One region of the Glutamicibacter endophyticus genome, then DNA from elsewhere that is predicted to be linked to it. Evidence: riboswitches for the same ligand, from Rfam matches in the RefSeq annotation. Region 1 holds a riboswitch; each other region holds the start of a gene.
What was found. Region 1 has a riboswitch for S-adenosylmethionine ahead of ACJD00_RS03275 (O-acetylhomoserine aminocarboxypropyltransferase/cysteine synthase family protein). Riboswitches for the same ligand answer to the same signal wherever they lie in the genome.

Region 2: it holds a riboswitch for S-adenosylmethionine, as region 1 does, so the genes downstream of both, ACJD00_RS04465 (bifunctional o-acetylhomoserine/o-acetylserine sulfhydrylase) here and ACJD00_RS03275 (O-acetylhomoserine aminocarboxypropyltransferase/cysteine synthase family protein) in region 1, are expected to answer to the same signal.
Region 3: it holds a riboswitch for S-adenosylmethionine, as region 1 does, so the genes downstream of both, ACJD00_RS02805 (hypothetical protein) here and ACJD00_RS03275 (O-acetylhomoserine aminocarboxypropyltransferase/cysteine synthase family protein) in region 1, are expected to answer to the same signal.
Region 4: it holds a riboswitch for S-adenosylmethionine, as region 1 does, so the genes downstream of both, ACJD00_RS16040 (flavin reductase family protein) here and ACJD00_RS03275 (O-acetylhomoserine aminocarboxypropyltransferase/cysteine synthase family protein) in region 1, are expected to answer to the same signal.

The regions. Positions count from the first base shown of each region.
Region 1 covers NZ_CP174200.1:671,984-679,078, forward strand. Annotated here, with positions in the region: gene ACJD00_RS03255 (flavin reductase family protein) at 1-447, opposite strand, end outside; gene ACJD00_RS03260 (methionine synthase) at 482-1,522, opposite strand; gene ACJD00_RS03265 (DUF1852 domain-containing protein) at 1,540-2,532, opposite strand; gene ACJD00_RS03270 (LysR family transcriptional regulator) at 2,656-3,597, shown strand; SAM riboswitch class I at 3,837-3,927, shown strand; gene ACJD00_RS03275 (O-acetylhomoserine aminocarboxypropyltransferase/cysteine synthase family protein) at 4,211-5,536, shown strand; gene ACJD00_RS03280 (cystathionine gamma-synthase) at 5,533-6,735, shown strand; gene ACJD00_RS03285 (hypothetical protein) at 6,825-7,095, shown strand, end outside.
Region 2 covers NZ_CP174200.1:935,838-942,932, reverse strand. Annotated here, with positions in the region: gene ACJD00_RS04490 (RNA-binding S4 domain-containing protein) at 1-90, shown strand, start outside; gene ACJD00_RS04485 (alpha/beta hydrolase) at 87-746, opposite strand; gene ACJD00_RS04480 (SGNH/GDSL hydrolase family protein) at 801-1,646, shown strand; gene ACJD00_RS04475 (class I SAM-dependent methyltransferase) at 1,662-2,399, shown strand; gene metX (homoserine O-acetyltransferase MetX) at 2,642-3,793, opposite strand; gene ACJD00_RS04465 (bifunctional o-acetylhomoserine/o-acetylserine sulfhydrylase) at 3,799-5,142, opposite strand; SAM riboswitch class IV at 5,235-5,354, opposite strand; gene ACJD00_RS04460 (VOC family protein) at 5,709-6,353, shown strand; gene ACJD00_RS04455 (GNAT family acetyltransferase) at 6,408-6,845, opposite strand; gene ACJD00_RS04450 (CPBP family intramembrane glutamic endopeptidase) at 6,856-7,095, opposite strand, start outside.
Region 3 covers NZ_CP174200.1:570,178-577,272, reverse strand. Annotated here, with positions in the region: gene ACJD00_RS02815 (sodium:solute symporter) at 173-1,687, shown strand; gene ACJD00_RS02810 (DinB family protein) at 1,777-2,301, shown strand; SAM riboswitch class IV at 2,346-2,456, shown strand; gene ACJD00_RS02805 (hypothetical protein) at 2,472-2,738, shown strand; gene ACJD00_RS02800 (VIT1/CCC1 transporter family protein) at 2,794-3,900, shown strand; gene ACJD00_RS02795 (5'-nucleotidase, lipoprotein e(P4) family) at 3,903-4,700, opposite strand; gene ACJD00_RS02790 (LOG family protein) at 4,809-6,002, opposite strand; gene ACJD00_RS02785 (SNF2-related protein) at 6,090-7,095, shown strand, end outside.
Region 4 covers NZ_CP174200.1:3,441,351-3,448,445, reverse strand. Annotated here, with positions in the region: gene ACJD00_RS16055 (helix-turn-helix domain-containing protein) at 1-87, shown strand, start outside; gene ACJD00_RS16050 (DUF664 domain-containing protein) at 98-565, opposite strand; gene ACJD00_RS16045 (DUF1345 domain-containing protein) at 702-1,415, shown strand; SAM riboswitch class IV at 1,560-1,675, shown strand; gene ACJD00_RS16040 (flavin reductase family protein) at 1,744-2,259, shown strand; gene dnaB (replicative DNA helicase) at 2,739-4,097, shown strand; gene ACJD00_RS16030 (ZIP family metal transporter) at 4,133-4,873, shown strand; gene ACJD00_RS16025 (MFS transporter) at 4,918-6,279, shown strand; gene ACJD00_RS16020 (GNAT family N-acetyltransferase) at 6,276-6,614, opposite strand; gene ACJD00_RS16015 (pirin family protein) at 6,611-7,095, opposite strand, start outside.

The DNA of each region.
Region 1 (7,095 bases):
CGCGTCGCGCGCAATCTGCGATTCCACTGCGCGGGCGACCACAATCGTCGAGGTTCCGGCCTGCATCCGATCGACGATTACGCAGCGAACCCAAGCGCGCACCCCGTCAAACACGGGTTCGCCGGTCTCCAGGCGTGTCCAGGTCTGGGCCTGCGCGAAGCGATCGATGCCACTGGTGGCACCCAGCTTCGCCACCTCCACGTCGTTGCCGTCGAGGAAATGCACCACAACACTCTCGGCCCGCAGCAGAGCCTCGGCGGTCGAGGAGAGCGACGAGATCGAGAACACGAGCAGTGGAGGCTCTGCGCTCACCGAGGCGACCGATGAGGCGGTTAGGGCCACCGGCCCGTCGCCAGCATCGGCCGTGATGACCGTGACGCCGCTGGGGTGTCCGCGAAAGACGGCCTTGAAGTCCTCGGCGGCCAGAGAGGATGCCGAAGCGTGCATAGCGTCACCGGTCGGTGCCTCGGTGGTCGTAATTTCAGACGTGGGCACCGACAAGCTCCTCGCGGAGGATGGAGGCGCCCGCGCTCAGTGCGCTCAGCTTAGCCAGCGCAACATCCCGGGGGAACGGTGCCATACCGCAGTTGGTGCTTGGGATCAGCTTGTCCGCGTCGACGTACTCAAGCGCCGACCGCAGCGTCTGGGCGACCTCGTCCGGGGTTTCGATCTCCACGTTGGCCACGTCGATCGCTCCGAGCATGACCTTCTTGCCGCGCACGAGCTCGACAACCTCGAGCGGAACGTTCGAGTGATGCGACTCCAAGGAAACGGTGTCGAGGCAGGAGCGCTGTAGCAGCGGGAAGGACTTCTCGTAGTGGCGCCACTGGGTGCCGAGGGTCGCCTTCCAATCGTTGTTTGCCTTGATGCCGTAGCCGAAGCAGATGTGCACCACGGTCTCGGCCTTCAGTCCCTGGCAGGCACGTTCCAGCGCCGCGACGCCCCAGTCGGCGACCTCGTCGAAGAATACGTTGAACGCGGGCTCGTCGAACTGGATGACGTCGACGCCGGCGGCCTCGAGCTCCTTCGCCTCCTGATTCAGGATGGTTGCGAACTCCCAGGCCAGCTTCTCGCGGCTGCGGTAGTGCGCGTCGTAGAGCGTGTCGACCATCGTCATCGGGCCGGGAAGGGTCCACTTGATCTGGCGGTCGGTGCAGGAACGCAGGAAGGCCGCGTCCTGGACGAACACCGGCTTCTCGCGCTCTACGGCGCCGACGACGCTGGGCACGCTCGCGTCATAGCGGTCGCGGATGCGCACGGTTTCGCGCTTGTCGAAATCAACCCCGGTCAGGTGCTCGATGAAGGTCGTGACGAAGTGCTGGCGGCTTTGTTCGCCGTCGCTGATGATGTCGATGCCGCGGTGGGTCTGCTCCAGCACGGCCGCGCGCATGGCATCGTACTTGCCTTCGCGCAGTTCGCTACCCTCGAGTTTCCACGGGGACCAGAGCGTCTCGGGCTGAGCCAGCCAGGAGGGCTTGGGCAGGCTGCCGACGATGGAGGTCGGAAGTAACTTGTTAGTCATGGTGCGTCCTTGGGTCTTTAAGCGACGGGAGTCGGGTAGGCGGCGGCCCACTGCTCGAGTAGTTCGCGGTTCGGGGTGATGAAGTGCTCCTCGGTGTACCGGCCCTGCGTCGCCCCGAGACGGGTGCGCTCCTCGCGATCGTAGGAGATTAGGGTCCGCGAGAAATCATGTGCGTTCAGGCTGGGGCGGTAGACCGCCGGCGCGGCCGAGTTCGCATTGTAGATCTCGGGGCGGTAGATCTTCTGGAACGTCTCCATGGTGCTGATAGTGCTGATCAGCTGCAGGTTGGTGTAGTCGTTGAGCAGGTCGCCACGGAAGTAGAAGGCCAGTGGTGCCACGCTGCCGGCAGGCATAAAGTAGCGCACGCGCAGACCCATCTTCGCGAAGTACGCGTCGGTGAGCGAGTAGTCCTCCTGCTGGTACTCAAGACCCAAGACAGGGTGGCTATTGCCCGTGCGGCGGTAGGTCTTGGAGGTGGAGACGCTGATGCAAATCACCGGTAGCTGCGCGAAGTGCTCCTGGTAGGCCTCGGAGTCGAGGAAGTGCTGGAAGAGCTGACCGTGCAGGTCGCCGAAATCCTGCGGGAGCGCCGGGGTGCCCGACTCGTCGACCGCGGCGGGCAGGACCACGCTGAAGTCATAGTCCCGTACGTAGGAGGAGAAGTTATTACCGACGATGCCGTGGGTCCGGGTGCCGGTCTGCTTATCGAGAATCCAGGTATCGAGCACCTCGAGCAGCGGGAACTGCTGAGGCCCGTCGTTGGAGGTGAAGTGCACATTGGCCGAGATGATCTTCAGTTCGAGGGCGTAGCGGTCCCCGTCCGGGTTGTCCCAGTGTGCCAGCGCGTTGAAACGGCGGTTGATCATCGTCAACGCGTTGCGCAGGTTCTCCTGGCGGTTCTCACCGCGGGCCAGGTTGGCGAAGTTCGTCGTAATGCGCGAGCTCGCCGACGGGGTGTAGTGCTCGTCGAAGTCAGTGGTGCTGATGCTAAAGGTAAACGCGTGTGCCATGGCGGCCAATCTGGTGCTAGGGGGCCTGAAGTAAGGCCGGGGGAAGTCGTTTCGTCAATCATGCAGTGAATCGGCGGATATCAGGTAACTCGACGTGACTATGGATTCGTATAGACTAAATCTATGGCTCAAGGAGTGAACGGTCTCACGCTGCAGCAGTTGCGCTATTTCCTCACGGTTGCTTCCGAGGGGTCGATCTCCGCGGCCGCCGACCTGCTCTACGTCGCACAGCCAACGATGTCCGCGGCGATGAAGGAACTCGAAACCCGGGTTGGGCGCAGGCTTCTGGTCCGCTCCGCGCGGGGCGTGGCCCTGACCGTCGAGGGCGGGGAATTCCTCGGCTACGCCCGGCAGGTGCTCGAACAGGTCGAACTGCTCGAACAACGCTATCTCGACCGGCCGCCGGCACCCCGCCTCCTCGGGATCTCCACCCAGCACTATTCCTTCGCCGTCGACGCCTTCGTGAAGATGGTCCAGGCCAGCGGGGCCGAGCAGTACGAGTTCTCGCTGCGCGAGACACGCACCGAGGACATCATCGAAGATGTCCGCACACTACGCAGTGAAATCGGCATTCTCTACCGCAACGACTTCAACCGGAAGGTCATCGACAAACTGCTGCGCGAGTCCCGGCTGGTGTTCCACCCGCTATTCCTCGCCGACCCGCACATCTTCATCTCGCGTAGCAACCCGCTGGCCTCGCGGGAGCGGGCGACCCTTGAAGATCTCGAGGAGCTACCGCGGCTCACCTTCGACCAGGGGGCGAGCAACTCCTTCTACTTCGCCGAAGAAATCCTCTCCACGCTCTCGAGCAAACGCGAAATTCGGGTCTCCGATCGTGCAACCATCTTCAACCTGATGATCGGACTCGGCGGGTACACGATCTCGACCGGCATCATCAGCGACGAACTCGACCCCTCGATCGTGGCCATCCCGCTGGATGTGGACGAACGCATCGAGATCGGCTGGATCGACCACGCCGCGGTCCCGCTCACCGATCAGGCCCAGCGCTACCTCGACGAGGTGCGTTCGGTGGTCGCGAGCTTCGGAGTTCACCTGCTCGGCTGACGCCAACGCTCTTCCTGCGTGTCATGAACTGTCATCGGGCGACCCGGCGCGACATCTTTTGGCGCTCGAATCCCGGAATTTCGCGGATCTTGGCTCACCGCGCATGTCATAAAGAGGCGTTCACCGGGCCGTCAATATGACGACACTGCGACATATGACGCGGATTGGCGTTGTGTGAAGCACGCGGTTCGGTGCCGTTTGCCTCCTCGGGCGCCCATGCCGAACCATGGAATTACAACACCCCATCAAGAGCGACCGAGAGATCTGGCTCGTCGACGTCGCAGCAACCATCGGGAAACCGAAAGGTGCTACCGCCAGGAACGATGGAGCAGTTCCGACAACGCCCTTGGACGTTGCGCTGTGCCTCGTACCGTGAAGGGGAGGGCAGCAACCCTCCCTACCAGGTACCTCGCATAGACGCCGATCGGTGCACTCCCTCGTGTGACGAGAAACGAGGAGGAGACATGAGCGAAGCAATGGCATCGCCACCCCGCCAACACGCACCGGTGCGCCACGTCGCCACCAGTATGCAACGCACCGGCATGCGCATCAGCGCGCACGCCTGATCTCCGCCCACCCCACCCGACATCCAACCGGCAAGGAACACGCACATATGTCACAGCCGAACAGCACCTGGCACGGGGCCACCTCAGCAGTCCACGCCGGATACTCGCCCGAGGGCCCCTACCGTCCACTCACCGTCCCGGTCTACGCCGCCGCGGCCTACGAATTCGGCTCGCACGCCGAGGCCATCGAAAAATTTGCGTTGCGCGAACCCGGATTCACCTACTCCCGCACCGGCAATCCCACGGTCGCTGCCCTCGAAGCACGCGTCGCCACCCTCGAAGGCGGGGCCCAAGCGGTGGCCACCGCCACCGGGCAGGCCGCCGTCGCCCTCTCGCTGCTGGCGCTGACCCAGGGCGCGAAGCACATCGTCGCCTCGAATAAGCTCTACGGCGGCACCGTGGACCTGTTCACCGACTCCTTCAACGACTTCGGAATCCGCGTGAGCTTTGTCGACCCGGAAGACCTCAGCGCCTGGGCCGACGCCATCGAAGAGGACACCCGCGCCTTCTTCGTCGAATCGGTCTCCAACCCGCTGTGCACGCTGCTCGACCTGCAGGGACTCTCCGAGCTAGCACACCGCCACAACATTCCGGTGGTCGTCGACAACACGTTGGCCACCCCCGCGAACTACCGCCCGATCGAGCACGGGGCCGATATCGTCGTGCACTCGGCCACCAAGGCGCTTGCCGGACACGGCCAGGTGCTTGGCGGACTGGTCGTCGACGCGGGAACCTTCGATTTCTCCGACGCCGCACGCTGGCCGCAGATCGCCGCGCCGCGTCCGCGCTACGGGCAGTACTCCCTGCTCGAACGCTACGGCAGCGCCGCCTACGCCATGCTGGTGCGCTCCAAATTCCTGCATGACCTCGGGCCCTCGCTGTCGCCGGCCGCCGCCTCCGGCATTCTCACCGGCATCGAGACGCTCAATGTGCGCACCGAACGGGTGCAGCGTACCGTGCTGGAACTTGCCGAGGCCGCCGCCGGGCACGCGCTGGTGCGCCGGGTGCACCACCCGAGCCAGCCGGGGCACCAGGACCACGAGCTGGCCGCCCACGTCGCCCCGCGCGGCACCGGCTGCGTGCTGGCCATCGAACTGGCCGACGCCTCCCTGGTCTCCCCGGTGCTCGACGCCCTGCAGCTCTTCACCCTGGCCGCAAACATCGGCGACGTGCGCTCGATGGTGGTCCACCCGGCCACCATGACCCACTGTCGACTCAACGACGAACAACTGGCCGCCGCCGGACTCTCCAAGGCAACGCTGCGCCTATCCATCGGTCTCGAGGAGCCGGCCGACCTCATCGCCGACCTGTTCCAGGCCCTGGATCACGCCGCCGCACAGATCACCCTCGCCCCGGAAGGAGCCTTCGCATGAGCACCTCACCACGCCACGGATTCAACACCCTGGCCGTCCACGCCGGCCAAGGCAAAGACCCGCACACCGGGGCGGTCATCCCGCCCATCTACCAAACCAGCACCTTCATCCAAGACGGCATCAACGTGTTGCGTGCCGGGCATGAATACTCGCGCGGCTCCAACCCCACCCGGGGCGGCTTCGAAGAGCAGCTCAGCGCCCTCGAAGGCGGGGCCGCGGGTTTCTCCTTCGCCTCCGGCATCGCCGCCGAAGACGCCCTGCTGCGCGCCGTGCTCGCCCCGGGCGATCACATTGTGCTCGGCGCCGACGGCTACGGCGGCACCAACCGGCTGATCACCCGGTTACACCACAAGTGGGGGATCAGTGCCAGCACCGTGGATATCACCAACCTCGATCAGGTGCGCGGCGCGCTGCGCCCAAACACCGCCCTGCTCTGGCTGGAAACCCCCTCCAATCCGCTGCTGGGCATCGCCGACATCGCCGGGTGGGCGGCGCTGGCCCACGAAGCCGGGGCGCTGCTCGTCGTCGATAACACCTTCGCCACCCCCTACCTGCAACGCCCGCTGGACTTTGGGGCGCATGCGGTGGTGCACTCCACCACCAAATACATTGGCGGGCATTCCGACGTGCTCGGCGGTGCGGTCATCGTCGCCGACTATCTGCACCGCGGACAGTCGCTGGCCGAGGCCGTGGGCTACCAGCAGTTCGCCGGCGGCGCGGTATCCGGGCCGCAGGATAACTATCTGGCCGCCCGCGGGCTGAAAACCCTGGGGTTGCGCATGGAACGGCACTGCGCCACCGCCGGCCGCATTGCGCACTGGCTCACCGAGCAACCGCAGGTGGCCGAGGTCTACTACCCGGGACTGGCCGACCATCCGGGCCACGAACTGGCCGCCAGCCAGCAGCGCGGTTTCGGCGGAATCGTCTCGTTGCGGCTGCACAGTGAACCCGCCGCGCGGGCGCTGGCCGAGTCGATGGAACTGTTCCAGCTCTCCGTCTCGCTCGGCGGAGTGGAATCGCTCGTGTGCTACCCGCGGGAGATGACCCACGCCAGCCTGATTGGCACCCCGCTGGAAATCCCCGGCGAACTCGTGCGCCTGTCGGTCGGGATCGAGGATACCGAGGATCTGCTGGCCGACCTCGAACGCGGGCTGGCACTGGCCGAGCGCGCGGACCAAGGCGCCGTGCTCACCGTCTAACACGCCATCCAGGCGCGCCACCCCGGCGTTGTCCACAACTCGCTCGCGCCCCGATACCGGTCACGGTGTCGGGGCGCAACCTTGTGGTTATGAGTACCGACGACGCGACCGTTCTGGCCCAGCTGGCCACCGCGGTCAGCACCCTCGAGCGGGCGAGCCTTGAGCTGCTGGGGCGCGAGATGGCCCCCGGGCATGCGGCCTACCTCGCCGCGCTCACCGACCGTGCCGAGGCGGCGTTGTCCCGTACCTACCCGGTGGTGATCGACGCACTGGAGCGAAGCGCCGCGCATCAACTCACCACCGCCTCGCTGGATCGCCTGGCCGCGCTGCCGTCGGCCCCATCGCCCCAAGAACTTCGCG
Region 2 (7,095 bases), 260 kb from region 1:
GGTCAGGTCGACACGCGCCGTGGCGCACAGATTCAGCCCGGCGACGTGGTCTGCGTTAACGGCGAATGCGTACGGGTCCGCAGCAACTAAGCTTGCTCGGCCTGAGCCAGGACGTGGTCGGCGAGGAAGCGGGCCACGTCGCTAATCTCTTCGGCACACACGGAGTGCGCGATCCCCTGATACTGCTCGCTGGTCAGCACGGTATGTTCCGGCACCCACTGCAAGGTATAGGCGATCTTATCCGCGGTAATTACCGGGTCGGCGGTGTCACGCCCCCAGAACATCGGTAGCGGGCGGGCCCGCAGCGCCTCATCGTCAAAGAAACCATCCTCGGGCATCTGTACCGCGAAACCGGACAGTCCGACCACCGCATCAATGGCCTCGGGGCGGTGGCGCGCCAGCGACGTGGCCATGGCCATGCCCTGCGAGAATCCCAACAGGGTCACCGATGAATGTTCGGCGCACAGTGGCTCGAGCAGTTCCCAGAGGCCGCGCACCGCATACTGCACTGCGTCGACCGAGTAGTCGATCTCGCTGGTCAGCGGGAACCAGCTAAAACCGGGGCCGGCGGACAAGGGCGCGCGGACCGAGAGGTAGGTGAAGTCCTCGGGCAAGTAGCGGGCCAAGGACATGAGGTCTTCTTCATTTGAACCGTATCCGTGCAGGAGCACGAGCAACGGGGTACCAAGTCGTTCATCGTCGGTTCGCGAAATCAGGGCGACCGGAGCGGTGTTTTCAATTCCCATAATGCCCCAAGCCTACCTATGTACCTTTTATGACTGATGAGTAACATAACTACTGTGACCCAAAATATTGACCACGAAGCACCGCAGCATCCCTGGCACCGCTACGTCGCATTGGGAGACTCTTTCACCGAGGGCATCGGCGATCCCGATCCGCATAACCCCGGACGGCACCGTGGCTGGGCCGATCGGGTAGCGGAGGAGCTAGCCCGGCAAAATCCGGGCTTCTCCTATGCCAACCTCGCCATCCGTGGACGCCTCATCCGGCAGATCATCGATGAGCAAACCGAGCCGGCCAAGGCCCTGCGCCCCGATCTGATCAGCGTCTGTGCAGGCGGCAACGATGTGCTGCGCCCCGGCGGGGACCCGGATAGCATCGCCGAACTTCTCGATGGTTTCATCGCGGATTTGGCCAGTACCGGCGCCAGCATCCTGCTGTTCACCGGTCCGGATATCCGAGATACCCCAGTATTGGGCGGAATTCGCGGCAAGGTTGCCATCTATAACGAGAACGTGCGCACGGTCGCCGCACGCCACGACGCGATTGTGGCGGACTTGTGGGCCATGCGGCAGCTGCATCAGCCGGTCATGTGGTCAGAAGACCGGTTACATTTCTCGCCGCTAGGACACCAGCAGATCGCAGCCATGGCCTTAGATTCGCTGAACGTCTCGCATGAACTCGACCTGGACATCGCCGTCGACCCGGATCTGCGTTCTTGGCGCGAGGCTCGCATCGATGACCTGCAATGGGCCCGTGAGCATCTCGCCCCGTGGGTGCTACGCCGTCTGCGGCACCAGTCCTCCGGCGACGGAATCACCCCCAAGCGTCCCGAAGCGGTACCGTTTTCAACGCAACGGGCAAACGATTCGCTCGGCGCCGGTGCCGAAAGCGACCAGCTCTAGCGCAAAGGACCGGCCATGGCTTACACCCACCCACAATTGGCAACGCTCTACGATGAGGATAATCCCGACGGGCCGGATCATGATTTTTATCGAGCCTTAGCCGAAGAGATTCAGGCCGAGGTAATTGTGGATGTGGGCTGTGGCACCGGCCTGCTGACGGTGAGCTTGGCCGCCGAAGGACGAACGGTTGTAGGACTAGATCCGGCCGCGGTGATGCTCGAACAGGCACGGCAACGCCCCGGCGCTGAGCGCGTGCAGTGGATTGAGGGAGATAGCACTTCACTACCTGCGTTGCGGGCAGACTATGCGGTGCTCAGCGGCAATGTGGCGCAGCATATCCCCGATCCGCAGTGGCAACGCACGCTGAACGACCTGCACGAACGGCTCAGGCCGGGCGGGATGATCGCCTTCGAATCACGTAATCCGCAGGCGCGCGCTTGGGAATCCTGGGTCGGCGAAGGTAGTACGACCAGGCACACCGCGGCCCTCGGCCCGCTTCGTGAATCCACGCAGCTGCGTGGCATAACCGGTGAGGTGGTTTCGCTGCGTTTCGAAACCCAGCGACTAACTACGGGGCAGCAAATCGTTGAGGACCTGGACCTAGTCTTCCGCACGCGGCAGCGCATCACGGAACAGCTAGTACACGCTGGATTTACCCTCAGGGCCGTGTATAGCGACTGGCAGCACTCCGCTTTTACCGGTACCGAGCCGCTGATGATCTTCGTGGCTACTGCCGGGACGCGGCGGAGCTGATCAGATGCGCCGGTCGTCGATCTCCGTCCGCATGGCGGCGCTGATCAGCGCCCTCTTTGCCATGCTGAGCTTCTGGTCTCTGGGCACAGGGAACGACCGGGCAGCTATAGGCTGTGGCGCTATGGCCGTGCTCTGGGTGGGCGTGTGCCTCTGGCGCTCCCGCCAACGAACTACGGCCCGCAACCGCGAAGCTCCATCGCATACTGAGGAGTCGGATTACGGGCCGTAGCGCATTTCCATATTTAGGGCTCTTGCTCGAAAACCAGATGGCTGAGCACCCCGTGCAGCTGTTTGGCGTCCGTCAGGAAACCATCGTGGCCAATGGGTGAGTCGATGTAGTACACCGGCTTCGGCACAGGCAGTGCCGCGGCCAGCCGTTCGGACTGTTCCGGGAAGTACAGTCGATCGCTACGCACTGCCGCAATTACCACGTTGACCTCCGCGAGCCGGGCCAATGCCGCCTCGAAGGAATCGAAACCACGCGCGATATCGTGGCTCATCAGCGCCTCGGTGAGCACCACATAGCTGTTCGCATCGAAACGGTTGACCAGCTTGCCGGCCTGGTGGTCGAGGTAGCTCTCCACCTGGTAGCGACCGCGTGGCCAGGTTGCAGATCCCAGTGGTTGTTCTTGGCCCTGCGCCGTCCGCCCGAAGCGGTGTTCCAGTTCCGCCTCGGAACGGTACGTAATGTGGGCCAATTTGCGGGCGATACCCAAACCCGCATCGGGGCCTACGGCATTTGCGTAGTAGTCCCCTTGAGCGAAGTATGGGTCCTGCCGAATCGATTCGATTTGCACCTGAGCGAAGGCGATCTGTTCGGCAGTGGACTGACCGGTGGCAGCCATAACCACCAGATTCCTCACCCGATCCGGATACTGCACGGCCCATTCCAGAGCGCGCGCTCCACCCATGGAACCACCCATCACCGCATGAAACACGTCGATCCCTAGGACATCGGCGAGTTTCGCCTCGACGTGCACCGCATCGCGAATTGTGGTGAACGGGAAGCGCGACCCATAGGGACGGCCATGCGCGTCGTGGCTCGATGGTCCGGTGGAACCGTTGCACCCACCGAGCATATTGACGCTGAGCACGAAATATTTATCCGTGTCCACGGTGAGCCCCGGACCTACGAAGTCAGCCCACCAGCCGGGCTGTGCGGCATGCCCGGTTGCCACATGTGCATCTCCGGTCAGCGCATGCAGCACCAGCACCGCGTTGCTGCCCTCGGCATTGAGCGTGCCAAAGGTTTCGTAGGCCAGCTCCACCTCGGGCAGGTACCCTCCGGTTTCAAAATGGTGCTCACCCACGGACAGGCGGCGCACAATGCCGTCCTGTCCGTCGATGGTCGGGTGATCCGAATACGTCGGCTCGGTAGTCACGGGTATGCTCATATGCCTTAGCGTGTCTCTTGCAATTCCTTCGAGCCGAGCTCACCTACGGCGGCGAAGCCGAGCTCGAGATCGGCCAGAATATCCTGGATATTTTCGATGCCAACGCTCAACCGCACGAGGCCCGGACGCACACCGGCGGCCAGACGTTCCTCGGCGGAGAGCTGCGCGTGCGTGGTGGAGTCGGGGTGCACCACCAGCGAGCGCACGTCGCCGATGTTGGCAAGGTTGGAGTGAAGCTTGAGTCCATCGACAAAGGCTTGCCCGGCGGCGGTGCCACCGGCCACTTCGAAGGCCACGATGGCCCCAACACCCTGCGGAGCGTACTTCTGCCCACGCTCGTACCATGGCGACGAAGGAAGCCCCGCGTAGCTGACGGATTCGACCAGTTCGTGCTGTTCAAGGAATTCCGCCACGGCCTTGGCATTGGCCACGTGGCGCTCCACGCGCAACGACAACGTCTCAAGTCCCTGTGCGATCAGGAACGCGTTGAAAGGTGCCACCGCGGATCCGAGGTCACGCAGGAGCTGGACCCGGGCCTTGAGGATGTAGGCCAAGTTGGCCCCGAAAATGCCGTTGACGCCAAGGTCACGGGCGAAGACCAGGCCGTTGTAGGACTCGTCCGGGGTGTTGAAGCCCGGGAATCGTTCCGGGTCCTTAGCGAAGTCGAAATTCCCCGAGTCAACGATTACGCCAGCGATGGCGGTGCCATGTCCGCCGAGGTACTTGGTGGCCGAATGAATGACAATATCGGCGCCCCACTCGATCGGACGGACCAGGTACGGCGTCGCTAGGGTGTTGTCCACGAGCAACGGCACGCCGGCTTCGTGGGCCACGGCGGCCACACCTTCGATGTCCAGCACGTCCTGGCGCGGGTTGGAGACTACCTCACCGAAGAAGGCCTTGGTGTTTGGACGCACGGCCTCGCGCCATGCCTCGAGATTGTCCGGGTCGGCCACGAAGGTAACCTCAATGCCCAGACGCTTCAGGGTGTGCTTGAGCAGGTTCTGCGTACCACCGTAAAGGCTGGGGCTGGCCACGATGTGATCGCCGGCTTCGGCGAGATTCAGAATGGCGAAACTGGTTGCTGCCTGCCCGGAGGACAGTAGCAGTGCGCCCACGCCGCCTTCGAGATCTGCGATGCGGTTTTCGACGGCTTCCTGCGTGGGATTGCCGATACGGGTATAGATCGGCTCAAGTTCTTGAAGTGCAAATCGCGCCGCGGCGCTCTCGGCACTCGGGAAGACGAACGACGTGGTCTGGTAGATCGGTAGCGCACGTGCACCGGTCACCGGGTCAGGTGTCTGTCCTGCGTGGATCTGACGAGTTTCAAAGGACCAATTCTGGCTCATGGTTTTCCTCCAATTAGTTCATAACTAGTTAGGGGTACACCACTGAAAACACACCTGCATGGAAGACCACACGGTGGCGCCTTCCAGGGAGTAACCCGCGCTTGTCCTGAGCACGCATCTGCGTGCAGGGCCAGGTCTTCACCCGGGGCACCCCACCGCGGTTGGAGGGTTGCCGTCCAGCGAGCCGGGGCTTGTCGCTGGAACTCATGACCTAGCTATAAGTCTGCCGACTGTCGAAGAATTTTGCAATCTGTGACATATTGACGTGACGCAGTGGGTCACAATCACGTAATCAGGGAATCAGATCAAAGAATATTCGACCAGCACCCTGAAGCGGGAAACCCTGGACAGAAAACCGCGCGACTTCAGAACGCAGCGCGCTTACCTAGACACCACCGTCGCCCCACTTCTGGCAGCACTGCATAGTGATCGACCAAACCAGCTCGAGGGCAACACTTTGGATGCGACCTGCGGTTTACTCCAGCAAATAGGCTCAATGACGGGCCCAAACTCAACTAAGGTAACCCTAAGTCGAGACTTGAATCACATGGTGCAATGATGTAGCCATGATGAGGCTAGATCACGTTTCGTACGCTTGTGGCCCAGATGGGCTGATGCCTACTGCCGAGCGGGTATCCAAGACCTTGGGATTGGATTTCGTCAAAGGTGGCGTGCATCCACGATTCGGAACTCGCAACGTAATTTTTCCGCTAACGAACAATCAGTACCTCGAAGTTGTCGAGGTACTGAATCACCCGGCCAGCGACAAGGCCCCCTTCGGCCAAGCGGTGCGGGCCCGCTCCGAGGCCGGCGGCGGCTGGATGGGCTGGGTTGTCTCACTCGATGACCTCTCGGACGCCGAGCAACGGCTGGGTCGTGAATCCGTGCCGGGTAACCGCAAGTTCCCAGATGGCCGTGAGCTGACTTGGCGCCAGATCGGCATCAAGGGACTCATCGCCGATCCGCAGGTCCCCTACCTAATTCGCTGGGACGAGGGCACCGAGGAATTGCACCCCTCACGCGCGCTAGAACCGCGCGGTTCGATTTCGCAGATCTCGATCGCCGGATCACGTGATCGGGTACTCGAATGGCTTGGACAACCGCGTGAGGTAGTCCTAGGCGACGTCATCATGAATTACCAGGCGCCGAACGGGACTCCTGGCATCATGTCGGTAACCTTCGAAACTCCGAATGGCACCGTGGTTCTTTAGAACTTTGCAGTGTGAGGTCGGCATACGCCCTTGGGGCGTGCCGACCTCCACGTTTTAAGGCGATGCATCCAGCGTCTGTGGAAGAACCATTCCCAGCACCTCGACGCGTTGTCTTTCAAAACCCAAGGCGCGATAGAAGTCACGGGCCTGCTCATTGCCATCGCGCACCATCAATTGGACCTTGGGTACTCCTCGCTGTTCAAGCCAACTCGTCCCCGCCTGCACCATTGCACGCCCGAAGCCTCGACGCCGCGCCTCCTGAGCTACCGCAAGATAATAAAGCCACCCACGGTGCCCGTCGTGGCCTACCATCACCGAAGCGACCAGCTGCCCGTCGACCATCCCGAGGAGCAGATCCGACGAGGGCCCCGTGATAGCGCGGCGGATATCTGCCCGAGCATCATTCCAGGGTCGCAGTAGCTCGGCCTCCTCCCACAAAGAAATCAGGGCGGTACCGTGCTCTTCGGTGGCGGCAACAATTCTGATGTCCATGATCCGTCTCCTAGTTTCCGATGCCGATGGCCGGGCCAATGAGCATAAACCCGACAAAGCCCACCGCGTCTAAGAGGAAATGGGCTATCACTAGTGGCATTACCCGGCCATAACGCTGATAGATCCAGCCGAAGACCAGTCCCATGACGAAGTTGCCGAGGAACGGTCCGACGCCCTGATAGAGGTGATAGCTACCGCGCACGAGCGCTGAGACCACAATGACCGCCATGGTCGAGAGCCCGAAGAACCT
Region 3 (7,095 bases), 100 kb from region 1:
GGCAGTTCCCCTTTCCTCGGGTGGGTGCCCCAGGTTCAATCCAACGTAATTTTCGCCGGAAGGGGTTACATGCCCACGCATCGTAAACTACCATTCGTTTACCAATAGAAATATTTTGTTTCCGCAATCATCCACGCGGAGACACACTCGCACTCGTAAGTTAGGGACCATGATGGAAATCGTCAATGGCGCCATCGTCATCATTTATCTCCTAGGGATGCTCGCCTTCGGCTGGTGGGGCAAGACCCGCACGCACTCCAATTCGGACTTCCTCGTCGCGGGCCGTCGACTCGGCCCCGTGCTCTACACCGGCACCATGTCAGCCCTCGTGCTCGGGGGCGCCTCCACCGTCGGCGGCGTCGGACTCGGTTACAAATTTGGCCTCTCCGGTGCCTGGCTCGTTGCGGCCATCGGTATCGGCGTGGCCGCCCTATCGCTTTTCTTCGCGCCAAAAATCCAGCGTTTGAAGATCTTTACCGTTTCGCAGATGCTGAGCCTGCGTTATGGCTCGAAGACGGCCACGAACGGCTCTGGCGTGGTGATGCTCGGCTACACGCTGATGCTGGCCGCTACCTCCACCGGCGCCTACGCCACGGTCTTCACCGTCATTTTCGGTTGGGACCGCTGGCTGGCGATCCTCATCGGCGGCGCCATTGTGCTGATTTACTCCACCATTGGCGGCATGTGGTCGATTACCCTGGCTGATCAGGTCCAGTTCTTCATCACCACCGTTGGTGTCTTTGCCCTGATGTTGCCCTTCACGCTGTCGTCGGCCGGCGGACTTTCAGCTATTCGCGACCGCCTCGAAGCCGAGTTCTTCACCTGGGACGGCATTGGCACCCAGACCATCATCACCTACTTCGTCGTCTATGGCCTTGGCATGTTGATCGGCCAGGACATCTGGCAGCGCGTCTTCACCGCCCGTACCGACAAGGTCGCCCAATGGGGTGGGCTGACCTCCGGAATCTACTGCATCATCTACGGCGTCGCCGGCGCGATGGTGGGTATGGGCGCTCGTGTGGCGCTACCGGGACTGGCCGAAACCGCGAAGGACAACCCGGACGTTGTCTTCGGTACCGTGGCCAGCGACCTGCTGCCCATCGGTCTGGGCGGCATCGTGCTGGCCGCCGCCTTGGCTGCCATGATGTCCACCGCCTCCGGCGCCCTGATTGCCTCGGCAACCGTTGCTCGCAACGACGTGTTGCCTGTCGTGGCCAACCTATTCGGTCGCACGGTGCAGGTGGATCACGAGAGCAACCCGGAAGAAGACGTGAAGTCCAACCGTTACTGGGTGCTGGGGCTCGGCGTGCTGATCATGTTGCTGGCCATCGTCTTTACCGACGTGGTGGCCGCGTTGACCATTGCCTACGACATCCTCGTCGGCGGTCTACTGGTCTCGATCCTCGGCGGACTGATCTGGCGCCGCGGCACCGGAATCGGTGCGGCCTCCTCCATGGCCGCCGGGGCACTGGTGACCCTTGGCACCATGATCTACCTCGAGATTCAGGCCGAAGCGCCCTTCGCAGGCGTGTACGCCAACGAACCGATCTACTACGGCCTGGCCATTTCCGCCATCGTTTACGTGGTCGTTTCCTTGGCCACCAAGCCGACCGATGACTCGGTTCTCGCACACTGGAGCGAACGCTTGTCCGGTCGCTCGACCGAGGAAGGCGTGCGCCGCAGCTAGCCGGGGCACCCGCTGACCGGCAGGGGGCCGCGAACCACTTGGTTCGCGGCCCCTGTTCTTTTGCTGGAGATCTTCCTAGGCTGTGGACCATGAGTCTTAGTCAGGATCCAGGCGCGCAGCGCGTTCGAGAGTACCTCAACGAGGCGCGAGAAGCAGTGTTATGGAAATGCGCCGACCTGTCGGAGGCCCACGCCCGGCAGGAAATGACCGCCACCGGAAGTAGCATCATCGGGATCGTGCATCATTTGACGGCAACGGAGTACGCCTACTTCGGCGAATGCCTGGGCAGAACTCCGCAGGACGAACACATGCGTCAGGTGCTGGCCAGCGACGACCCACAGGCAGAATTCACCGTCCCAAAGGAGCTGACCCTGCGCGAGGTCTGCGAAAGCTACCGCCGCGCCATCGCTTTCGCCGAAGCCGCCTGCGACGAGCTCGAGCCCACCACCGCGGCCGAAGTAACCTGGTGGGTCACACACCGGCACACCAATCTGGCCCGCCTCGTCACTCACATGTTCGGCGAAACAGCCCGCCATGCCGGTCATATCGACATCTTGCGAGAACAGCTCGACGGCTTCGCCGGACTGTACGCCCATGCCCCGAATCTGCCGTAACAGAATTCGGTAGGCCACGCCGTACGGTAATATCGGCCGTGTAGCTTCACGAGATGTGGCGCCAAGCTCCGACTGGCCACACACCAACCCCAAGTTCATGGGTGGTTCGGATGAGGAAGCGGTCCGTGTGCCATTGCCACGGGCAAGAGCTTAAGCGCGAAGGATCGCCCATGGCCGACGCCGTGTTTCCCTTGATCGATACCCATGCCAATGTTGTCCGATTCCGGAGACAGGGCCGCTGGGAAGAATGGGGCATAGCCAATCCCGACGAACTGCTAGGTACGCTCTCGCGCGCGGTCGATCGGCCACGCTTCGACGCCGAAACACAGCAATTGTTGATCCGCACCGCCGCGCGTGGAGCCCGCGGAGGCCGGCTGCGCGTATTTAGTCTTGCCAAATTCCCCAGTCCCGCTTCGCTGGCTAGTGTGGGGAGCTGAGAAGTTCGCCTTCGCCGGGCGTAGCAGCCCGGCTTTGCCCCAGGAGCAACAACGCATGAGTAGCGACAGCTCGTCAGCACAGCCCACCTCGGCACAGATCCGCCGTTGGCGGCGCTATTTGGCCGATGAAATCGCCGAAGGCGCCATCTATCGAGAGCTGGCCGAACGCCGCACAGGGCAAGAACGGCAGATCCTGCTGGGGCTCGCGGAGGCCGAAGAACGGCATGAGGCCTATTGGCGGACCAAACTCGGCGAGCATGCACGCCATGTGCGTCCGTCGACCCGCCGCATGTTCCTGCGCTGGTTGGCACGTCACTTCGGGTCGGTCTTCGTGCTGGCCTTGGCTCAGCGCGCGGAAAGTAGCTCCCCCTACGAAAAGGATGCCGACGCCACCGCACAGATGGCGGCGGACGAACAGGTACACGAGGAAGTCATCAGGGCGCTAGCCACGGCGGGACGGGCACGCCTCTCGGGCAATTTCCGGGCCGCGGTTTTCGGGGCCAACGACGGTTTGGTCTCCAACTTGGCCCTCGTCATGGGCGTCGGGGCCACCGGCGTGGCCTCTGGTTTCGTGCTGTTCTCGGGTATCGCGGGCCTTTTGGCCGGCGCGCTGTCCATGGCAGCCGGTGAGTATGTGTCGGTACGGTCGCAACGCGAGCTGCTGACCGCCTCGCGGCCCACACAGGTCACTCTCGCGGCGGCCCCGAACCTGGACCTCGATGCAAATGAGCTTGTGCTGATCTACAAGGCGCGCGGCATGAGCGACGAAGATGCCGAGCACCGAGTTGCCGAACGCATGGGCCTTTTTACCTGTGACTGCAACCCTTCCTTCTCCTTGCATCCAGAGGCTCGCGCCGAAGAACTTGAGAAGGAGCACGAGGAGCTTGGCTCGGCCCCGGGCGCGGCAGCTTCCTCCTTCGCCTTTTTCGCCTCCGGCGCCGTCATCCCGATCCTGCCGTATATCTTCGGTCTGTCGGGCACCGGCGCGGTCGTGCTCTCGCTGGTCCTCGTCGGGTTGGCGCTGCTTGGTACCGGCGGCGTGGTGGGGCTGCTCTCCGGCGCCTCTCCGCTCAAGCGCGGCTTGCGTCAGCTCGGCATCGGGTTGGGGGCGGCGGCGGTCACCTACTGCCTTGGTCTGCTCTTCGGGACCACCGCCGTCTAACCTCACCGGCCTTCGCTTGGCTCCACATCCCAGCTCTCGAGCGTGGCCTTGGACCAGCTGCCGTAGGTTGGGTTCGGTAAGACGAACCATTCCCGGCCGAACTTGTCGGCTTGCTGCTGCACCAGTTCATGCTGGGTTTCCAGATCGCTTCCGGCATAGGCAGCGTCGAAGTCATGCATCGTGTCGCCCAGTTGCATGACCACACGGTGCTCGCTCTCTACCGCAGCGCGTCGTTCCTCCTTGGGAGGCCCGAGCAACAGCACCTGGTCTTCAACGGCCTGCGGTAGGCCCAGGCGCTGCAGGTCCGCCAACGTATCGTCGAGGTTCGCTTCGGTCCGATCGGAAATGTAGTAGATGTGCACCCCGAGCTCGTCGGCTCGTTTAAAGAAGTCCAGGGCCCCGTGGATGAGCGTGGGATCGCCTTCGCGTTCCCAATGGTCCCAGGTGTCCCAGGTGCTGTAGTCGTGGCAGTTTTCTAAATCGCGCGCTAGCAGGGCGCTGTTATCGATGGCGGTCTCATCGAGGTCGGTGATGATGGCCAGGTCTTCGCGGAGTTTGCCGCTTCGTCCCTTGGAGGCCTGTTGGACCACTTTTTCGAGTTGCTGCGTGGCCAACGCGTAGGTTTGTCCCTGCAAGGCCATGGCCTCGGCCGATTGTTGTTGCCAGCGCAACCCCATGGCATATTCCGCGACCTCACAGTGAGACTCGGCTCCCGCGGCGGCCGGCTCACCGCTGGCTAGCGCGTACCCGCCCAAACCACCAATGGCGAGGGTGGCTGCCACAGCAATCATCTTCTTCATATCGTTTCCTCCATGCGGTACGAACCGGTACTCCGACCGGCCTGACCGCGCCTACGCTAGCAAAGATAGTTGCCCACGTCACAGGTCGTTCCGTGATGTGTACACGCGCTAGCTTTGCAGCGTCGCACGGGTACGACGGCGTAGCGGTTGGACCGACTGCAGGAACTCCACGGCCGCGGCCCCCGAGTCCACCAGGGCAATCCGGAAGCGCATTGCTTTACCGGCGGACAGCGCTTTGAGCAGGGGGTACACCGGCAGGGTTTTCGTCCAATGTTCGACGCCGACCAAGACGATCGGGGTCACGCGGGCCGAGGGGGCATAGTAGTTTTCGCACGCATCTTGGAAAATCTCCTGCACCGTACCGGCGGATCCGGGTAGCACGATGATCCCGCCGTTGGACTGCTCGAGAAGGATCGATTCACGCATCGAGTTGGCGAAGAACTTCGCAATGTGGCTGGCAAACAAGTTCGGTGGCTCGTGCCCATAAAACCAGGTCGGTATGCCCAGCGAACAGCCCGTCCGGGCAAAACGTTGTTGCACCGCCAGCGCGCTCCGCGCCCATGCGGTGCGACTATCCTGTGCCAGGGGTGCCTCGGCCAACATGTCGATGGCCTGATCAATTTGCGGGTTTTCGTACCCCGCGAGCCAGGCTCCGGCATTCGCCGCCTCCATCGCACCCGGGCCTCCCCCGGTGGCCACGCTATACCCGCTACGTGTTAGCAACGCGCCGAGGCGTACTGCTTGGGCGTAGCTCTCGCTTCCGCGAACACAATCATGTCCGCCCATCACCCCAACGATCGGCGAGCGCGAAAACCTGCCCTCATACACCTCGTGCTCCAATGCTCGAGCGACGTGGTGATCATGCAAGGTTGTGGCCAGCGCGAATTCCTCGGTCGGCCGGCCGGGCACCGCCTGTTGTTGGGCAAAGGCGTAGATCAGCGCGTCGGGCACCTGCCGGTACCGGAGTTGTTCAATTCCGGCATACAGCTCCTCGGCGGTGTACAGCGCACGGCGTTGGGCGTTGAAGGGTGCGACCTCGGTCGACTGCCCCAGACAGAGTGCCCCGTGCAGTTGCACCTGTTCTTGCACCCCGTCGGCGAAGGTGCACCCGATGAAAAGGCACCCCGTGTAGTCCAAGCGACGTAACATCCCGGTACGCTCGCGCAAGTCGAGCTGATGAACCCGCCAATTGCGGGCCAATGCTGCATCGGTTTCCACCGCGGTAGTGGCCAACCGATCGAACTCGGCCAGGCTCGTGATGTTCACGGCCCGTGAGGGCAACAGTGAGTAGGACTGCGACATGGCACTACGCTACGCGCCCCGGAGGCCGAACGCATCAAGACGACACCGAAATTTCGGCCCCGGCGCGGATCGTGAAACGATATACGGATGAACGATGCCGCACCGATCCTCGATTCCAGAGTGCTTCTGGCTTATTTGGGCAATGCGCCCTATTTCTATGGCCAGCAGTTAGCGGCGCAGGAGGCCGTGACGATCTCCTGCGAGTTCGACAACGAGAAGCACACCATCACGGGGCGGATTCTGGAGACCGCCGAGGAGCAAGAAGAGCCTCAGTTACTGGCCGAGCCGGGCCTGAAATTGGTGCGTTCTGGTAGCGGCTGGCAGATAGACGAAGCCTGGTGTGACTGCGAGCAGGCCCCGAAATGCAAGCATGTCGCCGCCTTGGCCATCGCCAGTGGCAAGCAGGCCAGCGCCACCCCCGCGACCGGCACCCCGGCAACCGTCGAACGTTCCCACGCGGCTTGGGAAGAAACCATTAACTCCTGGTATGAGCCACTGGAAAACGATCCGGAAGCGGGGTTGACCGGTTCGGCCAATGATCCGGTCACACCGATGGCATTGCAGGTCATGCTTTTCGACGCGCATGACGCCTCCGCCACCCAGTGGGCGCCGACCGGGCATCAGCTGCCGGCCGCGGTGCGCCATCAGCGCTTCCGCCTCGGCGTACGCCCCATGGTGCGCAACGCCGAAGGTCGCTGGGTGCGCGGCCAACTGCGCTGGACCACGCTGGTGTACAAAACCTTCGGCTGGAACCTGTTGCGCACCCAGCATCACTGGTTCGCCCGTTTTGCGGCGCTGGCCCATGCCAACACGCAGCTGCAGTTCAAGGTGGATGAGGACTGGCTGTACCTCGACGAGTATTCCTCGCCGTTACTGTGGTCGATGCTCGAGGAAACCTCGGCGCTGGGCATCGAGCTCTTGCCGATGCGCGCAGAGACCAGCATCGCATTGCTCGAGCCAGCCACCCATGAACTTCAGGCGCATTGCGATGAGACCGGTGATATACATTTGACCGGTGCCTTGCGGCTGGGCGAGGAGATCATCCCGCTCTCCGCCGACACCCCCGCAGGGACCATCGGCAACCACGGTTACT
Region 4 (7,095 bases), 750 kb from region 1:
CGCTATGTCGAGGCACTGGGCGGTAGCCTACGCCTCGAGGTGGACTCGACTGAGGGACCTCAGGCCTCTAGTATCCGAATCTTCTAAGCGGGCGCGCTCAGGACCCCGAGGCGGCCGCTGCAAGCCCGGCACGTAGTGTTTGGGCCTGGCCTGCCTGAAATGCCGTCTGTGTGATCAGATGGGCAATGACGCGGCGCAGGGACCACGTGCTGCCCGGCGGGGTCCATGGGGTTGGCGGAACACTTAGCCGCCGGTCGAAGACCGTGAGCGAACTGATCAGCGCATCGGTGGCCGCGGCCACCAATGCATACTGCTGCAGGGCGGCCGTTAACGAGCTCGCCGTGGCGACGGAAGGTTGGGTGTCCTGCGCTCGCTCGCCGTGTGTGATCAGCGCGCACCACCCCAGCTCCAGTTCAATGGCTAACCGCAGGGGATCTTGGAGACTGGGCCCTCCGGGGTGGGGCCGATGGGTAAATCCCTGCTCGTCGAGATCTACGTAAGCCTCGCGCAAGAGCGAACGGCTGTCTCCCAGGGCGTCGAGCAGGTCAGGAATCTCGGTGTGCATACTGGCTCCATTCGGGGTCGCCACCGGCGGTGTACTTGCACTATAGCCATTAAGACACGCCCCTGAACGGGGCTTATTTCGCGAAACAATGGCGCAATGCACCTCATGTCATCTCGTTCTGTGCGAGAGTTGAGCTATGAAATCGGCCAAGCGAACCTTGCGCGCGCGGTGGCGCCGGCTTGCCTTCGATGACGGCTTCCGGCTCGCGGTAACCTCGCTACCGCTCTTGCCTGCGCTCCTTATCGGTTCACTACTTTCCCGCTCCGACATAAATGGTGCGGCGTTGCTGGTCACCGCTGTTGGCGGTGGCTTGGCCTTGGCACTGGTGCTTAATCTTGGCTGGACACATTGGTTATATACCCGCACCGACCCACGTCTGCTCGAACGCATCGCGCGCTACCAATGGCAGCACGGGCCGAGCCAGTTGAGCCGATTCATGGGCGCACACGACGCGCAGGCGTGGTCCCTCTCGCTTGCCCTAGCCTCACTCGTGGTGGCTATCTGCCTGGTCCTCACGCCATGGGACAGCCCCAGTGCGCTCGTACCCGCGCTGGTTATCGTAACGGCCGCGGCCAGTTGGGTTTCGGTGGGTTACACTTTCGCCTTGCAGTACTTCCGGCTAAATGCCGCCGGTGAACACATTGACTTCGACATCCGCGAGGCACCGGACTTCGGTGACTTTCTTTCCATGGCGCTGATGGTCTCGGCCGCGGGAGCCTATAACGGAGGCACCCCGCGCACCCGCCAGGGCCTGCGCACCATTCGGACGCATACCTATGTGGCCTTTCTCTTCAACACCGCGGTGCTGGCGATGATTATCTCGCTGATCAGTGGCAGCATTTTGGGCTGAGCCCGCTTACGCCTTGTGAACAACGAAGATTACGCGGCGCGAGTCCGTGAGTGACGCGGCGGGTCGAATAAACCGGTGAATATTGAGCTTTGCTACGCAGTTTGTTTGACCCTCGCGTCATGTAGCCCATATTGTTCTTAACAGAATCAAGAGTGTCGACATCTAGCCCTGGCTTGTCGGCCGGCAACCCTCTCAACGGTAGTGGGGTGCTCCAGGTGACGATTCGGTCCCGTACTGGCCGTGCGGGGCAAGTACCGCACATCGAGACGAAAACCATGGAAACCCGCGGTCTCGTGCCGCAGAGCGTCCATGTCACGCATCGGTGGGCATGAGAACGAAGGATAAAACCTTGCCGCTGAACTACGATCTCGATTCTCACTCCCTGCGTACGGTCTTTGCCCGACACCCCTCAGGAATTGCAGCCCTGTGCGCCACCGTAGATGGGCGCCAAGAGGGATTCGTGGCGTCCTCCTTTACCGTTGGGGTCTCTCTCGAGCCACCGCTGGTGATGTTCGCTGTGCAAAAGTCCTCGCGAACCTGGCCTCGGTTGCGGCGGGCTGGACGCATTGGAATCTCGGTGCTCAGTGAACGCAACGAGTGGGTGTGTGCCCAGTTGGCGTCGAAGCATGGCGACCGCTTTGCCGGCGTCTCCACCGAAGTTACCGCCGACGGGGCCTTGTTGCTGGATGACTCGGCCGCCCACTTTGAAACCTCGATCTACTCCGAGGTCGATGCAGGCGATCACTGGGTGGTGCTACTGCGCGTGCATGCGCACCGGGTGGCCGAGCATGACCCGGTCGTTTTCCATGACTCGGCCATTCGCCGACTGCCCGCGCTTGTCTAGGGTCACACGCCCGACTCTGCATAAGGTATGAAAAGATTCCACATAGTTATCCACAATCCAGTGGATAACTTGTTGATAAGGGGTTGAAAACCTGTCTAAAGCCCCGGAAACGCGGTGATTCGCTGTGGACAGGCGATATCTACAGGCTGAATAACTGTGAAAAATAAACTTGTATCCACAGTACCCATTTTCTAAACGGCCTTGTCAGATGGCTATTGACAAGATGTGATTTTAATAATCCACAGAGTTCTCCCCAAGTCGTAAACAGCGAATCCACAGGGGCTTCACCTTTATCCACATATTTTGTGGATAAGTGGGTTTCGATCCGTGGTAAACGCGCCTATCGTTGGCACAGGGCGGACGAATATCCACAATGTCACGACTCAACCTGTCGGTAACGCCTGACAGTGTTGGTGAGTTGGTTAAAAGGTGGGGGCAGAGCCGCCCGGGTGGAACTCAAGGGGATGGAAGTGTCAGTTATGAGCGCTGAGCCGACGTACGAAAGCCGCGACGCGGATGCGGGGCGCACACCTCCACAGGATCTGGCCGCCGAGTCTTCCGTGCTGGGCGCCATGATGCTTTCCAAGGATGCCATCGCCGACGTCGTCGAGGTGGTGCGCGGTGCGGACTTCTACCGTCCCGCCCACGAATTTATCTATGAGGCCATCGTGGACCTGTATGGTCGCGGTGAGCCGGTCGATGCGGTGACCGTGGCCGATGTGCTGACCAAACGCAATGAGCTGGCGCGCGTAGGTGGCGCCGCCTACCTGCACAATCTGGTCCAGCAAGTCCCCACGGCAACTAACGCGGCCTACTATGCGGAGATCGTGCGTGAACGTGCGGTGTTGCGCCGCCTGGTGGATGCCGGTACGCGCATTGTGCAAATGGGCTACTCACCCGATGGCGAGGTCGATGCCATCGTCAACGAGGCCCAGGCCGAGGTCTACAAGGTCGCCGAAAACCGCAATTCCGAAGACTATGTGCGCCTGAGCGACATCATTGAAGGCACCGTCGATGAGATCGAGAACGCCGCTAACGCCGGCGATGGCATTACCGGTGTGCCTACCGGCTTCTACGAATTCGACGAGCTGACCCAGGGCCTGCAGGGCGGACAGATGATTATCATCGCGGCTCGCCCGGCGGTGGGTAAGTCCACCTTCGCCCTGGACTTCGCACGCTCGGCAGCCATCAAGCACCGTATGGCCACCGTGTTCTTCTCGCTGGAAATGGGCCGCAATGAAATCGCCATGCGCCTGCTCTCCGCCGAGGCCTCCATTCAGTTGCAGGCGCTGCGTAAGGGCGATGTGGCCGATGAGCAGTGGACCAAGATCGCTACCACCATGGGACGCCTCAACGAGGCGCCGTTGTTCATCGACGACTCACCGAATATGTCGATGATGGAGATTCGCGCCAAGTGCCGTCGCCTGAAGCAGCGCAATGAGCTACGCATGATCGTGCTGGACTACCTGCAGCTGATGAGCTCGGGAAAGCGTGTCGAATCGCGTCAGCAGGAAGTCTCCGAGTTCTCGCGTAACTTGAAGCTACTGGCCAAGGAACTGGATGTCCCGCTGATTGCGCTCTCGCAGCTGAACCGTGGTTCGGAACAGCGCACCGACAAGAAGCCCATGGTCTCGGATCTGCGTGAATCCGGTTCCATCGAGCAGGACGCCGACATGGTCATTCTGTTGCACCGCGATGACGTCTACGACAAGGAAAACCGCCCGGGCGAGGCCGATGTCATCGTGGCCAAGCACCGTAACGGTCCCACCAAGACCATCACCGTGGCCTTCCAAGGTCACTACTCTCGCTTCAACAACATGTCGAACGAGCCGAGCTAGCGGAGATTCCACTGCCGGGTCGATAGGCTGGGGCCATGTTCGAGGCTCTCACTGCATTCCTCTGGGGTTCGGTCGCCGGTGCGGCGCTGTTGCTCGGCGCGGGGCTGGCCTGGTTCCTGCGGATACCGCGTAGCATCATCTGCGCGGTGATGGCCTTTGGTTCTGGGGTGTTGATTAGCGCGCTGAGTTTCGAACTTGTGCTCGAAGCGGCGGACACCGGAGGCCTGCTGGCGACCGCCGGTGGCGTAGCCGCCGGCTCGTTGCTCTATTTCGCTGCAAACCGGCTCGTCGGCGCCCGCCCGAAGCGTAAGGCCGCGGCCAGCGGTAGCGGTGCGCAGAACAATTCGGGTATCGCCATCGCGATCGGTGCACTGATTGACGGGATCCCGGAATCGGTGGCCCTCGGAGTGGGCCTCGTGGCCGGGGGCGGGATCAACCCGACCATGGTTGCCGCGATTTTCATCTCCAACGTCCCCGAAGGGCTGGCCAGTACCGCGGACCTGAAGGCCGGAGGGCGCAGCGCAGGCTCGGTGTTCGGATTGTGGGCCGGTACGGTCGTTGCCTCCGGACTGGCCGCGGCCCTAGGCTACCTGCTGCTGGCTGGTGCGGCCCCGGAGGTGTTGGCCTTCGCCACCGCGGTGGCCGCCGGCGGCATCCTGACGATGCTCGCCGACACCATGATTCCCGAAGCCTATGCCGGCGAAGGCGACTTGACCGGTTTATTGGTCGTCTTGGGATTTCTCTCGGCCTTCGCACTGCATGTGATCGGTGGCTAGTCAGTCCTGCTGGCTTCTGGCCCAGACAGTGAAAGAATAGCTTTATGCATTCAACCGGTCCGTCCGAACGGATCCATCCCCGACCGACGACGGTCTTCAGTCCTAAGTATCTGGGCACCACTCTGGGCATGTTCGTGCTGGTGTTCATGGTGGCATTTGAGGTCATGGCGGTAACCACCGCCATGCCAGTCATCAGCGAAGCGCTACAGGGGCGCGAGCTCTACGCGCTGGCCTTCTCCGCGCCGCTAGCCAGCGGCATGGTCGGTATGGTGGCCGCCGGTGAACTGGCCGACCGGCGCGGGCCTAAGCTCCCGCTCTTCGCCTCGGTGTTGATCTTCGTCATCGGCCTACTGATCTGTGGCGTAGCAGTGAGTATGCCAATGCTCGTTATCGGCCGACTGATTCAAGGTGTGGGCGGTGGAGCCATTACGGTGGGCATCTACGTGCTGATCGCCCGCCTCTATCCGGGGCATTTGCACCCGAAAATCTTCGCGCTCTTTGCCGCCGCCTGGGTTCTCCCGGCGCTCATCGGTCCCTGGATTGCCGGGCTTGTGGCCACCTTTATCGGCTGGCGATGGGTGTTCCTGGGAGTCTTGCTGCTCGTGGTGTTTGCGTTTTCGGCCGTCGTTCCCGCCCTGCGCTCGCTGCAACCCGAACACAACGCCGAGCTGGGACCAGTCTCGGTCCGCCGACTGCTACTGGCCGCCGCTACCGCGGTCAGCGTGCTGGCGATGAGCCTCTTGGGACGCTTACCGGGTATCGGCCCGATCTGTGTGGTGGTGGCCTTGGCGGCGGCCCTGCTGGCCCTGAAGCCGTTGCTACCGGCCGGAACCCTGCGGGCGGCCCGCGGACTGCCGGCTACGGTGCTCTCCCGAGGGTTGGTGGCCGCGGCCTTCTTCGGTACCGAGGTGTACCTGCCTTATATGTTGCGTGAGGATTACGCGCTACGCCCGGATCTCGCCGGGTTGGTACTTACCGCCTCGGCGCTGTCCTGGTCGGTGGGCTCCTGGCTCCAGGGGCGTACGGGAGAGCGTTTTAGCAACGCCGCATTCATCACCGTCGGATCGCTGGCCGCCACCGCGGCGATCGGCACCGCACTGGCCACCGCCACCTGGCATTTGCCGGTACCGATCTTGGTGGCGGGATGGGCCCTCGGCGGCTTCGGTATGGGGTTGATTTATCCGCGTCAGAACGTGAATATGCTCGGCCTCTCGGCCAAGGACCAGCAAGGCTTCAATTCCTCGGCGATGACGCTGGCCGATTCCCTGGGCTCTGCCAGTGCCACCGCCGTGGCCGGGGTGGTGTTCGTGCTTGCCGGTGCCGCGCCATTTGCCGCCGTGTTTGCGCTGACCTTCGTGGTGGCGCTGGCTATGGTTCTCGTCGCTGGGCGTACCGCGGCGCGCTAATCCTTGGGCAGTGCCGCCAGATGCCGCGCGGCGACCTTTACTAGGTGCGCGTCGAAATCATGGTGCTTGGCAACGTAGGCCTTGATATAGGGGCAGACGGCCACGATCTGAGCGCCCTGGGCGACCGTGTCCGTGAGCGCGTAGTTTGCTAACTTCCCGGCGAGTCCCTGCCCTCCGTAGGCCTCGTCCACCACGGTGTGGAAGAAGATACGATCGGTGCCCTCGTCCGTACTGCCCGGCACTTCGCGGTAGTGGGCCGCTCCAATCTGCGTGCCCGCGTCTTCGAGGACATAACGCTGCTTCTCGGGCAGGTGCCGGATGCTGTTCTCGTTCATCTCTGATCTCCTGGATTGGGGCGTGGTCGTAGGCGCACCGTGGGTAGCTCCGGGGCCGGTAACGGGGCTGGCGTATCGGGCGGAAAAGGACCGAATTGTTCGCCCTGCACCATACCTGGTTCGGCGCCGATCTCGGCTTGCCACTGGGCACGGTACGCGATGACTTCTTCGTGGGTTCGCCCCACGAAGTTCCACCACATGAGGATTTGTTCGTTAAGCGGTTCCCCGCCGATGAGCAACGCGCGCACCGGCTCCGCGCCGGCGCGCAGGTGCAAGGAGCTGGCGCCGGCCGGAATGAATCCCAGCTCGCGGTGTGCGAGCTGCTGGCCCTGTACCTGTGGGGTTCCGGCATCGACCAGAACACCGTGTTCGTGGTGGGCCGGCACGTCGATATTCAGCTCCGCATGCGGTTCCAGCCACAATTCGGCACCGCTGACTTCGGTGTGTGTTTGCACCGGCGAGGTGCTGCTGTGCCCTTGAG